One region of the Rheinheimera baltica genome, then DNA from elsewhere that is predicted to be linked to it. Evidence: predicted binding sites of a transcription regulator. Region 1 holds the regulator's gene; each other region holds the start of a gene.
What was found. The regulator sigma-54, encoded in region 1, starts transcription at its own class of promoters, with help from an activator protein. The targets are predictions, from matches to a motif close to TGGCANGNTNCNTGCTT.

Region 1 (4,298 bases):
ATACGCTGTATAACAACCAACACCAACCTAGCTGGCAAGCCAGCAGTCAGTATGCAGTATGGTTCCCACAAGACAAGGTTATTCTGGAGCAACAAGTGAGTATCGATAGCCTGGAGCCTAACGAACTGATAGAGCGAATCGAGACGGAAAGACTTGAAATGTTGTTTCCTGATAACAAATTGAAGAATAATCAACCCGTGTTGATTCAAGGGAAAGGCTTTTATATTAAAGGTAGCGGTATTGACGCCGATTTAAGCCAAAAAACTTTTCAATTATTACAGCACGAGCACACGGTATATCAAAATGAAGACTAACCTTATTGTCGTTTTATTTCTTACCAGCATGTCGGTGTTTGCCGCTGAGCCGGACTATGCACAGAAAATCCAAATTGATGCAGATAATCTGGTTTCAATTGCAGAAAACGTAGCAACCTATCGTAGCAACGTATTGATCACTCAGGGATCAATGCAAATGAAAGCAGATCAACTAGAAATAAATGCCAGTGCAGGTAAAGGCAAAGAAGTTTATGTTGCAACTGGCACCCCGGTGCGTTATTCACAGCTTCTTGCCGATGGAAAACCGGTTACTGCATCAGCGGCGGAAATGCGCTATGAACCCTCGAGTCGCACGCTAACATTGACCGGCGATGCAGAACTAACGCAAAGTGGTAGCGTGGTAAAAGCATCGGTCATCAGATATAACGTCGAAAAGCAACAGCTTAGCGCTGAGAGTAACGAGACCAAGCGTGTAACAACAATTTTCACGCCTGAGGAAAAAACTAATCCATGAAGTTAATCGCATCACATTTGGCGAAAAGCTATAAAGGGCGCCAGGTTGTTAAAGATGTCAGCCTGGAAGTTAACGCGGGGCAAATTGTCGGTTTACTGGGGCCCAATGGCGCGGGTAAAACCACTACGTTTTACATGATTGTCGGCCTGGTACCTTCAGATAAAGGCAGTATAAGTCTGAATGATAAAGACATTACATTCGACCCGATTCATACCCGCGCCCGACAAGGTATTGGTTACTTACCGCAAGAAAGTTCGATTTTTCGCAAACTAACTGTGCACGACAATTTACTTGCGATCTTACAAACCCGTAAAGACCTCAGCCGCACCCAACGTGAAGAAATCGCGGATGACCTGTTAGAAGAGTTTCATATCGGTCATATTAAGCACAGCCTGGGCATGAGCTTGTCCGGTGGTGAACGTCGCCGTGTTGAAATAGCCAGAGCACTGGCTGCCAATCCAGCATTTATTTTGTTAGATGAGCCTTTTGCCGGCGTTGACCCTATTTCAGTTTTAGATATAAAAAAAATTATCCAGCACCTTGGCCAACGGGGTATCGGCGTATTAATAACAGACCATAATGTACGCGAAACCCTTGATGTGTGCGAAATTGCCTATATTGTTAGTCATGGCGAGCTCATTGCAGCTGGCCCACCACAAGACGTACTGGCAAATCAAAAGGTTCGCGATGTATACCTCGGTGAGCAATTCAGGCTATAGTTAGCCAAAATAACTCACAGCGTGTCATTCAGGAGAACGGTAGAAGTAGATGAAGCCCTCTTTGCAACTTCGCTTAGGACAGCAGCTAACCATGACGCCACAATTACAGCAGGCAATACGCCTACTGCAATTGTCGACGATTGAGTTGCAACAAGAAATTCAGGAAGCACTGGATGCTAATCCATTGCTTGAAGCAGAAGACGAATACGATAGCTTTTCTGCCGACCCCAAAGACACCAAAGACAACGCAGAACATAACACTGCAGACAATGACAGCTCTGGTGACGATAACCATTCTGACGACAGCTACGAGCCCAACGAACCAGACAGCAGCGATTCCATGACTGAGCAGAATATCCAGGAGGATTTACCTCTGGATAATAACTGGGACGATTTAGTAAGTGCAGCTCCAGTGAGCGCTGGAAGCGGCTCTGGCGAAGATGATATGGTGTATCAGGGAGAAACCAGTGAAACGTTGCAAGATTATTTGCGCTGGCAAATGCAACTAACACCATTTTCAGATACCGACCTTGCCATCGCACAAATTATTATTGAAGCTATTGATGACAATGGCTTGCTAACCATCAGTTGTGACGACATTCTTGAATCACTTGGGCTTGACGATATAGAAGCCGATGAAGTTGAAGCCGTCATAAAACGCATTCAACTTTTTGACCCTGTAGGTGTAGGCGCTCGTTCGGTACAGGAATGTTTGCTGGTTCAGCTGCGTCAATTTGCCCTAGATACCCCGTTTTTGGAGGAAGCACGGAGTATGATTCGGGATCATACAGAATTTTTAGCCAATCGTGACTTTCGTTCTCTCATGCGTGTGACTAAACTCAAAGAAGATGAGTTAAAGGAAGTGATGCGGCTAATACATAGCCTGAACCCACGACCTGGCGCTGACGTCATCCGTGAAGAACAACAATACGTTGTTCCTGATGTCAGTGTCATTAAAGTAAAAGGGCGTTGGCAGGTTGAACTAAACCCTGACGCTATGCCCAAAGTTCGAATAAATCAGCAATATGCTGCAATGTCGCGAACCGCTAAGAACAGTGCAGACACCCAATTTATCCGTTCTCATCTGCAAGAAGCGAAGTGGTTTCTAAAAAGTCTGGAAAGTCGGAATGAAACACTGTTAAAAGTGGCTAATTGCATCGTGCAACAGCAACAAGCGTTTTTTGAGCACGGCGAAGAAGCGATGAAACCGATGGTGCTTAACGACGTTGCAGAGATGGTTGGAATGCACGAATCCACCATATCTCGAGTAACGACGCAAAAGTATATGCACACACCAAGAGGTATTTTTGAACTTAAATTCTTCTTTTCCAGTCATGTTAGTACTGAGAGCGGTGGCGAATGTTCCTCCACTGCAATTCGCGCATTTATTAAAAAATTAGTGGCGGCAGAGAATCCGGCCAAACCGTTAAGTGATAGTAAAATGGCCGAGATTCTGTTGGAGCAAGGTATTAACGTAGCACGGCGTACCATAGCCAAGTATCGTGAGTCCTTGTATATCCCACCGTCAAATCAACGCAAGACCTTGCTGTAAATAAGCCTAAAAGAAGGAATATGTCTATGCAAATCAATCTAACTGGTCGCCATGTTGAAATCACCACAGCCTTAAAACAATACGTAGACAGTAAATTTGCCAAACTAGAACGACACTTTGATCATATAAACAATGTACATGTGATCTTAAACGTGGAAAAATTAAAGCAGATTGCTGAAGCCAAACTGCATTTAACCGGTGGTGAAGTCTTCGCAATATCTGAAGATGAAAATATGTATGCTGCGATAGACCAGCTGATAGATAAACTAGATCGCCAGGTTATCAAGCATAAAGAGAAAATTTCCCGACACTGATTAGAAGATGATGAACTTAACTTCAATGCTTGCCGAGAACTGCACTAAAAGTGCAGTTCTTTTTAACAGCAAAAAACGCATTCTTGAATACATTGCTGAACTGGCGCACCAACAACTTCCAGAAATGTCAGAGTACAGTATTCTAGAAGCCCTGATGACACGAGAAAAACTGGGTTCAACCGGTATCGGGGGAGGTATAGCCATACCACATGGCAAACTAAAATGCGTAACAAAGCCAATATTAGTGTTTGTCGTCAGTAAAGAAGCCATCCCATTTGATGCTATTGATAATCAACCGGTTGATATATTCTGCGCTATTATGATCCCAGAAGAGCAATGTCAGGCGCATTTGAGCACACTGGCAGGTATAGCCAAGTTACTCAGCCAAAAAGAATTAACTAAAAAAATTCGTCATGCTGACACTAACAGCCAGTTATATCAGCTACTCATGGAATACAGTGCTTTGGAAACTGAAAAATGAAACTTTTGGTTGTCAGTGGTCGTTCCGGTTCGGGTAAGTCAGTCGCACTGCGTGTAATGGAAGACCTTGGCTACTACTGTGTTGATAATATTCCGGTAAATTTATTACCTACGTTGGCAACAACCGTGATGGGGCAGTACGAGCGAGTTGCAGTGAGTATAGATGTACGCAATTTGCCACAAGACCCTGACGAGCTGGCGGAAATTTTGTCTTACCTGCCACGTAAGTTGGACTTAACCATTCTGTACCTTGATGCCGATCACGCTAGCCTGATAAAGCGCTTTAGTGAAACCCGCCGCTTGCATCCGCTGTCGCATCAGGCGATGTCGTTAGACGAAGCTATATCACAAGAACAGCAATTATTAGACCCGATATCCAGCCGCGCTGACTTATATATCGATACCACAGATTTGAACGTGCATCAGCTAGCAGAGCAGCTGCGT
Region 2 (4,298 bases), on a different contig from region 1:
AGCAGGCGGTCGTTATCACGTTGGTGTAAGCCAATAGAGGGCTCATCCAGCACGTACATTACGCCAACCAAGCCCGCGCCAATTTGGCTGGCTAAGCGAATACGCTGGGCTTCACCGCCGGAAAGCGTTTCCGCGCTGCGCGATAAATTTAAATAATTAAGCCCAACGTTAACCAAAAAGCTGAGCCGGTCCTGAATTTCTTTTAACACCTTCTCGGCAATTTGCGCCCGTTGCCCGCTAAGGGCCAATTGCTGGAAAAACACCATACAATCGCCAATCGACAGCTCAACAATTTGCGGCAGGTTGGTTTGGCCAATAAAGACATGGCGAGCTTCTTCGCGTAAGCGTGTGCCGTTACAACTGGGGCAAGACTGATGCGCCAGATATTTGCTTAGCTCTTCACGTACACTGTTAGATTCGGTTTCGCGGTAGCGCCGTTCCATATTGGGCAAGATGCCTTCAAACGGATGGCTGCGCTGGACAATATCGCCACGGTCGTTTAAGTATTTAAAATCGATAACGGTATGGCCACTGCCACGTAAAATAGCGTCCTGTTGTTGCTTTGTCAGGCTGTTAAATGGCTCATCCAAAGCAAAGCCATAATGTTCGGCTAACGATTTTAGCATCTGAAAATAATAAAAATTACGCTTATCCCAGCCGCGAATAGCCCCGCCGGCCAGGCTAAGCTCGTCGCTAACAATGACTTTATTGGGATCGAAATACTGCTTTACGCCTAAGCCATCGCAGCTTGGGCAGGCGCCTGCCGGGTTGTTAAACGAAAACAAACGCGGTTCCAGCTCTATCATCGAATAGCCGCAGCTTGGGCAGGCAAAGTTGGCGGAAAACACCAGCTCTTCTGCACTGGGGTCGTCCATTAGTGCTACTTTAGCTACGCCACCAGACAGGCCAAGTGCTGTTTCAAACGATTCTGCCAGCCGGGTTTTCACGTCGTCACGTACTTTAATACGGTCGATAACCACTTCTATAGTGTGCTTTTTGTGTAAGTCCAGCGTTGGCGGATCAGATAAATCGCATACTTCGCCATCTATGCGGGCGCGGATATAGCCCTGGGCCGCTAAGCTCTCCAGCGTTTTAACGTGCTCGCCTTTGCGTTCCTGCACCACCGGTGCCAGTACCATCAGCTTGGTGCCTTCCGGGAAGGTGGTGACTTTATCAACCATTTCACTAATGGTTTGTGCCGCTAGCGGTAAATCATGGGTGGGGCAGCGAGGCTCGCCTACGCGGGCAAACAGCAGCCGCAGGTAGTCGTAAATTTCAGTAATGGTGCCCACGGTTGAGCGCGGGTTATGCGAGGTGGATTTTTGTTCAATTGAAATGGCCGGCGACAAGCCTTCGATATGGTCGACATCGGGCTTTTCCATCAAACTTAAAAACTGCCGCGCATAGGCGGAAAGCGACTCAACGTAGCGACGCTGGCCTTCGGCGTATAACGTATCAAATGCCAAAGACGACTTACCCGAGCCAGACAAGCCGGTGATCACAATGAGTTTGTCGCGCGGAATGGTTAGCGAAATGTTTTTAAGGTTGTGGGTGCGGGCACCCCGAATATCAATTTTATCCACAAGTAGGTTCCCCAAAAATATCGCCTTGATACGAGCGCTGCAGTATTGCAGATCTATCAGTAAAATTTAAGGGGAAGCCGAAAAATACTGTAAATAAATACACCTGTCGCCAGGCGCTACATTCAGGTTAGCGTAGGCGACGACGCAACGCCAAGCCAAATAAACCTAAGCTAAAAATGCCAAATGTAGCTGGCGCTGATACCGGCAGTGGTTCATTAAACGGCGTACCATTGTTGCCAGTAAAAATTAACTGGTTTTGCGAATACGCGTTCGTCATAACAAACATAGTGTGTTGGCTGGTAACATTGGCTAACTGATTTAACCAGCTGTTTGCCAGTGTCACACTAGTGCTTTGACGGTTAGCTTTAAAGTTACCTGATGCCAGCGACAAACCGGTAAAGTCAGTGCCGTTGAAGTCGTACACCAATTCCCACAATGCTAATTGGAAGGCGGCATCATTGCGCGCGGTGCCCGTTTGGCTGCCAAAGCCGGTATATAACCGGGTAATGGCATCGGCTTGCAGTGCACTAAACCACTGGTGGGCTGCTGTAATAGTGTATTGCATGGTTTGGCTTGTGTTCAGCATTTGTGAAAATTCAATACAAAACGCCAGTAAATCGCCGTCGAAGTTAAACGGTAACGGTGCGCTTGGATTACTGTGGCTAAATGAAATCATTCCAGCCATTACGGTGCTAGACCTACCCAGCAAAGAGGCTGAGATATTTTCTGAACCATTTTCCATGCCGTTGTAATGCACATCAATGGTTATCGGCGTCGCCTCGGCTGTTGTGGTAAAAAAGCCAACAACGAATAATGCTGCTGCAAAAATAAAAGCGTTTTTCATTTAAAATCCTTATAACTCATGATGACTAAGCTACAATCCTGTTGCTCATAATTCTGGGTGTGATGTAAGCCAGACACAGATCAAGAAATACACTGTTAATGGTTACTGCTAAAATAAGCAAAACAACGTGCTCAATTTTCGTGTCTTTAGCAAAAAGCATGCCTAAATTAATTATTGTTGTTTAACAGTGTTTTACTTGTGCCATGTTTTATGCTGATGCTGAACATGTAAAAAAAACTGACTATTTTTAGTACGCCTGGCTAGCGGTATCGCCAAGGCAAAGCGTCTGTTTGTTACAAAGTGAAACTTGAGCGGCGAAAACAACGTAAGTCAGCTTAAAGCGCGCGCGTAATGTGCTACACTTGCGCGCTTATTTCAGCGGTTAACTCTTACCTGATGCATCAACTGAATTCTATAGAAAAACGTGCCGCAATAGCGTTAGCATTGGTGTTTTCCAGCCGAATGCTGGGGCTGTTTATGCTGCTGCCGGTTTTTGCCTTGTATGGCAGCGACCTGGCTGGCTTTTCACCTATGTGGATAGGCCTGGCTATTGGTGCCTATGGCTTAACCCAGGCTATCTTACAAATTCCACTTGGCTGGCTGTCAGACCGCATTGGCCGGCATAAGGTGATGTTAGGCGGGCTTGCGGTATTTGCGTTGGGTTCGGTTGTGGCTGCATTGGCTGATTCTGTCTACATGGTTACCCTAGGGCGGGTGTTGCAGGGCGCTGGCGCGGTGGCGGGTGCCATATTGGCATTGGCCGCAGATTTAACCCGCGAAGAGCAGCGGCCCAAAGTCATGGCAATTATTGGTGCCAGTATAGGGTTAAGCTTCGCTGTTGCGATGGTGCTTGGGCCCTTGTTGGCTAAATTTGCCGGGTTAAGCGGTGTGTTTTGGGCAACCGCCGTGTTGGCGTGCAGCGCTATGCTTATCGTAGCCTTTATTGTACCTCGAACCGTTAGCAAGGCTCCGATGGCCGACACGCTGGCATTACCACAAAGCCTGGGAGCCATGCTCAAACACCGGCAGTTATTGCAATTGGATATCGGTGTTATGTTGCTGCATTTAATGCTAACCGCAATGTTTGTTGCCTTGCCAACTTTGTTGCAGTGCTATGGGCTGGCACCACTGAAACATTGGCAGTTTTATTTGCCTGTGTTGCTGGGGTCTTTTGTGCTGATGATACCCATGATGATCGTCGCCATGCGAAAAGCACAGGAAAAAGGCTTTTTTATGTTGGCCGTGGCGCTTTTAATAAGTGCAATGCTGCTATTAATGCTACCTGGTTTTGTTGCATTAAGTTGCGCTTTACTGCTGTTTTTTATTGGCTTTAATTTTTTAGAAGCCAGCTTGCCGGCACTGGTGTCGCGTATTGCTCCAGCCGGACAGCGTGGCAGCGCTATGGGCATTTATTCCAGTAGCCAATTTTTTGGTGCCTTTTTAGGCGGCGTGGTGGGCGGCGCGATAGTGCAACATTTTGGCTACCAAGCATTGTTTGCTGTGCTGGCAGTTATTGGTTTAATATGGTTGCTAGTTGCAAATACCCTTACTATTCCGCCGCGCGCGCAGCGCTTATCTTTGGCGGTATCGGTACACACTGAACTACAGGCTAATCAGTTAGCTAAACAATTAACGGCGTTAGCCGGGGTGCAGGAAGTAACATTGCTTCTGGCAGAGCAGCGCTGTTATCTGAAAGTCAGTTCAGCACATTTTGACACAGCGCAGGCGCAGGCTGTAATTGCCGCAGCCGGGGCTTAACATTTTTTAGGAGAATTCGCATGGCGCGTGGAGTTAACAAAGTCATCCTGATTGGTAATTTAGGTACCGATCCAGAGGTACGTTACATGCCGCAGGGCGGTGCTGTAGCCAAT
Region 3 (4,298 bases), on a different contig from region 1:
CGCTTAAGCTCTGCCACCCCAGCTGTTTTATTACTATTAATGGCAGTGCTGGTAATTATTTTTCATGCGACAGTGTTGGTTGATGTTGCACTTGCAGTTACCGCAACAACGCTGTCAGAACAAACTATCAACACTATTGGTGAGTTTACCGTGGTGGTTGCCCTGGGGGTGTTATTTGCCTACGCATTAGTGGGCCTCGTACTAAGCGTAGTGCTACTACTTAACCGAACTGGCGCGCCAAGTATACTAAAGTACTTCGCAGTAATTCTGCTTGCAGGCTGTTTACTGCAACTAAGCATTATTTTCAGCCCGGCAAACATCTTTATTTTTCCTGTTGCTTTGCTACTACTGGCTTATTATTTTCTTGCAGCACCAAAAATGTTAGAGGTGGTATAAATAAAAGGCTAATAGTTCAACTGTTATAATCCGAGTAATGCACTACCACCGCAGTAAACTGCTATGCTCGTTGCGCTGATACAACTTATTAATTAAATGTCAGCATGACGAGCTAATTTCTTTTCTGTATAACACAGCATCAACTTCCCCCAGCGCATCCTTATGCCTATAACGCTTTATAAAGTGCATGCCTAGTTTACGCATTACACCAATGGAGCCGGCATTCTCAACCATTGCCGTAGCCGACAGATAACGCACCTTTGGATTTGCTTTTACTACCGCATTCGCCACCGCTGCCGCGGCTTCACTGGCATATCCCTGGCCCCAAAAGGGCTTTTTAAAACGCCAGCCAATTTCAACGTCATTGTTACTTGGCGTTTCGGTGTCAAACCCCATGGGCCGGATCAATACCCACCCCATATAGGCATTATCGTCAGTCCGGAGTACCTGCCAAATCCCATAACCCAGCTCCGGCTTACGGTACAGCGCCATGCGAGGTAACATAACGTCGATAATCTGCTGCATTGACGTACGCTTACCGCCATTGAGATAACGCATCACATCTTCATCTTGATCAACCTCAAACATAAGGTCAGCATCTTGATCACTTAGCAAGGAAAACGATAGCCTTGCACTAGGTTGTACCCGTATTACCATATTGTATATCCATCTTACTGTGTTAGGCTAAGCCTCTGTTTTACAGCTGAATTATGACTATGCCTTTTGCTATTTCTATATGTTACAGCCTGTTAGCGCTGGCGTACATATTGCTTTCTTATCAGGGCGAATTTGCTTTGAACTTTGCAGTAAAAATTTTGCCGTTGCTATTACTGTTGGCTTGGATAATACATTCGTCAGCCAAGTTACCTCGTGGGCTTATTCTTGCCCTGCTCTGTTGTATGACAGGAGATGTGCTACTGGCTTGGAACGCACAAACGCTGTTTGTTTATGGCTTAGCCGCGTTCTTGTTCGGGCATATAGGCTACTTATTGCTGCTACGCCCTTTTGTCCGCTTTAATGCTTTATTATTAATCCCCTATACACTGTTTGCCACAGTTGCGCTAAGCCTGATGTGGCCAGCCCTGGGGGAAATGGCAATACCGGTGTTAGTTTATATCGGAATTCTGGTAGCGATGTCGTTTGCTACCTGGTGCAGCCGAGACAGCAATAACTGGCTTATTATCGGCGGGCTGGTTTTTATCAGCTCAGATGCATTGCTAGGCCTGAACAAGTTCTATCAGCCAATACCCGAGGCAGATAGCCTGATAATGCTGACATACTATTTGGCGCAATACGCGCTTATACGAGGGTTTATGCGTAGACAGGAAAACAAAACTTACTAGCTGAATCCATAACATAAGCCCCAGTCAAGCTGGGGCTTATAAGCATGAATAATGTTATATTGCAGTAGTCTGACGACGTTTACGCGCAGCGCCTACAAACAGCAAGCCCGCACCTAAAATTGCAATAGTAGCAGGTTCAGGAACCGACGCTGGGGTATTGTAAGTTAGGTTGTCGTAACGCACATTGTAAGAAGTGCCTGCGTTCTTCGCATTAAGTATCACTTCACCAAAGTAGGAATGACCGCCGTTTGATGTAGTAAAAACATTATTACCGTTTACCAGATAGCTAATTACGCCACCACTGATACTAAACGCCAAATTGTTAAAACTATCTAGCGCTGCGCCACGAAAACCAATATCGACCCAACCGTTGTCACCGTCCCAGGCTTGTAAGCTACCCACACCGTTAGTAACAAAATACTCTAAAATTGGATAATAGCTAATGGCATCTGATGCGTCATACGCCACACCCCAAATGCCTCCGTAACGACCATCAGCAGTCCAATTGGTGCCATCTATAAACATATCGATGCCAAGATAGTCAGACATGCCCGTGTTCAGCTTCATGCCTTGGGTAGAAAAAAATGGGTCAGCATCACACTTGGTGACTTCAGCACCGTCAATGCCTAACACCAACTCATTGTTAGAGATAGCAAAATTTGCCGGCGCGCAGCGATCGGTTTGCCAGGCAGATAAATCATCACCGTTATTAAACTCGTGAGTAACTACCCCAGCACTAACATGCATTGATGCCGCACATGCAACCAGATAAAAAAATGTTTTCAGCTTCATAAACGTCCCTTTTCGGTTGTTATTCAACATAAATTTTGCAAAATACGCGCCATTTATTTATTTGTTAAATTACAGAGAGTTATCTCGTCCCTAAATTACATCCGTAAAAAATACTGACGCTGAAACATATTAAATTACCTATATATAACATACATTTAAAATATTTATTGCGCTATATAGGCGAACCTGGCGGTAAGGCCTTTGGCACAAATACCGGCTGCCATAAACCGCTTTCCAAGTAGCGTTGCCACTGGGCCAGCAACTGTTGATAGTTGGCGTCTTTGTGTTTCGCCAAGCCCTTCGCCAGTTCTGTTAACTTGTGTTGCAGTAGCGCTTTTGCTTCAGGCGCCAGCTCTACAGAAGTAAGGCTTTGCATCAACTGATAAAACGCTACATGAGCTACCCGTTGTTGAATTAACGCGGCTGAACCGTTTTGCCACTTTTGTTTTAGGGTTGCAGCCAACACCGCATCCAGCACAGTACCCAGCTGCTGTTGGCCACTTAGCCGATTGAGCCGCTGCGGATGCAATATCAGTTGCAACGTATGGTTAGCCGACGCTTCAGCTGCAGATAGTGGATCAAATGCCAGACCATAACGGCCCTGAAAACTCTCGCGGCCATTGCTGTCGCCAAAAGCTTTCGGTGGAATTAGCGCCAGGAGCGACGATGGCAATGTCAGATAATCAGGGCTTAATGTGTCAAGCAATGCCTGCAGCGCTTGTTGCTGCTTGGTGTTGTCTACCCAGCGAAAGCCCTTTGGTGAGGTGTAATCCCCTTTTAGCTCGTACTCATAATAGGCGCCACCGAGCAACTTACTGACCGCTTCAACCTGATAACGATGCAGTAAATAAATTGGCACTAATGCCTCTTGTAAGCTCGATAACGGCTGACCACTATCAATGTTGTTCAAACCAAAACGGTTTAATGCCGTCTGGCGCACCTCTGCAAGACGCTGCAACTCAGCTACGGCATCGCTGCCATTGTCCCATAAGTGACCAATGGCACTTACGCCTCCTTGCGGCCGCGCATCTTGATCGGCCATATATTGCAGGCCTTGCTGTCTCGCACTTTGCACCAATTCTTGCCGTTGCGCCGCTGAATTATCGCCATAACCATAGGCAATAGCGTAATTATCCCATTCGCCAAGTCCTTCACGATAAGCATTATCCAGTGCTGGTTTACCATCATGTAAATCAATTTGCGGGTGTGGGTAATCCATCACGGTAGAGCGGCCGTTGGCACTGCCGGCAAAATTATGAATAAGGCCCAGGGTATGACCGACTTCATGAGCGGATAATTGCCTGATACGTGCCAGTGCCATGGCTTTTTGCGACGTTGTATCAGTATTATCCTTGCTATAAGGTGCGGTTAAACCGGTGGCAATCAAAAAATCTTGCCGCACACGCAGCGAGCCCAGCGTAACGTGGCCTTTGATAATTTCACCGGTGCGCGGATCAGTTACACCAGCACCATAAGACCAGCCGCGGGTAGCGCGATGCACCCATTGGATCACGTTGTAACGCACATCCATCGGGTCGGCATCAGCAGGTAACAACTTCACCTGAAAGGCATCTTTATAGCCAAGCTGTTCAAATGCGGTATTCCACCACGTAGCGCCATCCAATAGCGCAGTACGAACCGGCTCTGGCACAGCAGGATCCAGATAATACACTATGGGTTTAACTGCCTCGCTAAGCGCGGCGGTTGGGTCTTTTTTCTCCAGTCTGTGTCGGGGCAACAAGCGCTTTACGATAGGCGCATCAAAGG

Region 2: the regulator sigma-54 is predicted to act here: its motif matches at 2,575-2,591, upstream of ORJ00_RS12925 (PEP-CTERM sorting domain-containing protein).
Region 3: the regulator sigma-54 is predicted to act here: its motif matches at 2,567-2,583, upstream of ORJ00_RS09605 (PEP-CTERM sorting domain-containing protein).

Annotation. Positions count from the first base shown of each region.
Region 1 is NZ_JAPJDY010000003.1:342,580-346,877, reverse strand. Features, by position in the region: gene lptC (LPS export ABC transporter periplasmic protein LptC) at 1-314, shown strand, start outside; gene lptA (lipopolysaccharide transport periplasmic protein LptA) at 304-789, shown strand; gene lptB (LPS export ABC transporter ATP-binding protein) at 786-1,508, shown strand; gene ORJ00_RS06950 (RNA polymerase factor sigma-54) at 1,558-3,060, shown strand; gene hpf (ribosome hibernation promoting factor) at 3,087-3,374, shown strand; gene ptsN (PTS IIA-like nitrogen regulatory protein PtsN) at 3,382-3,855, shown strand; gene rapZ (RNase adapter RapZ) at 3,852-4,298, shown strand, end outside.
Region 2 is NZ_JAPJDY010000007.1:136,643-140,940, reverse strand. Features, by position in the region: gene uvrA (excinuclease ABC subunit UvrA) at 1-1,583, opposite strand, end outside; gene ORJ00_RS12925 (PEP-CTERM sorting domain-containing protein) at 1,711-2,427, opposite strand; gene ORJ00_RS12920 (MFS transporter) at 2,824-4,185, shown strand; gene ssb (single-stranded DNA-binding protein) at 4,206-4,298, shown strand, end outside.
Region 3 is NZ_JAPJDY010000005.1:29,652-33,949, forward strand. Features, by position in the region: gene ORJ00_RS09590 (hypothetical protein) at 1-396, shown strand, start outside; gene ORJ00_RS09595 (GNAT family N-acetyltransferase) at 496-1,053, opposite strand; gene ORJ00_RS09600 (lysoplasmalogenase) at 1,107-1,739, shown strand; gene ORJ00_RS09605 (PEP-CTERM sorting domain-containing protein) at 1,794-2,531, opposite strand; gene ORJ00_RS09610 (zinc-dependent metalloprotease) at 2,704-4,298, opposite strand, start outside.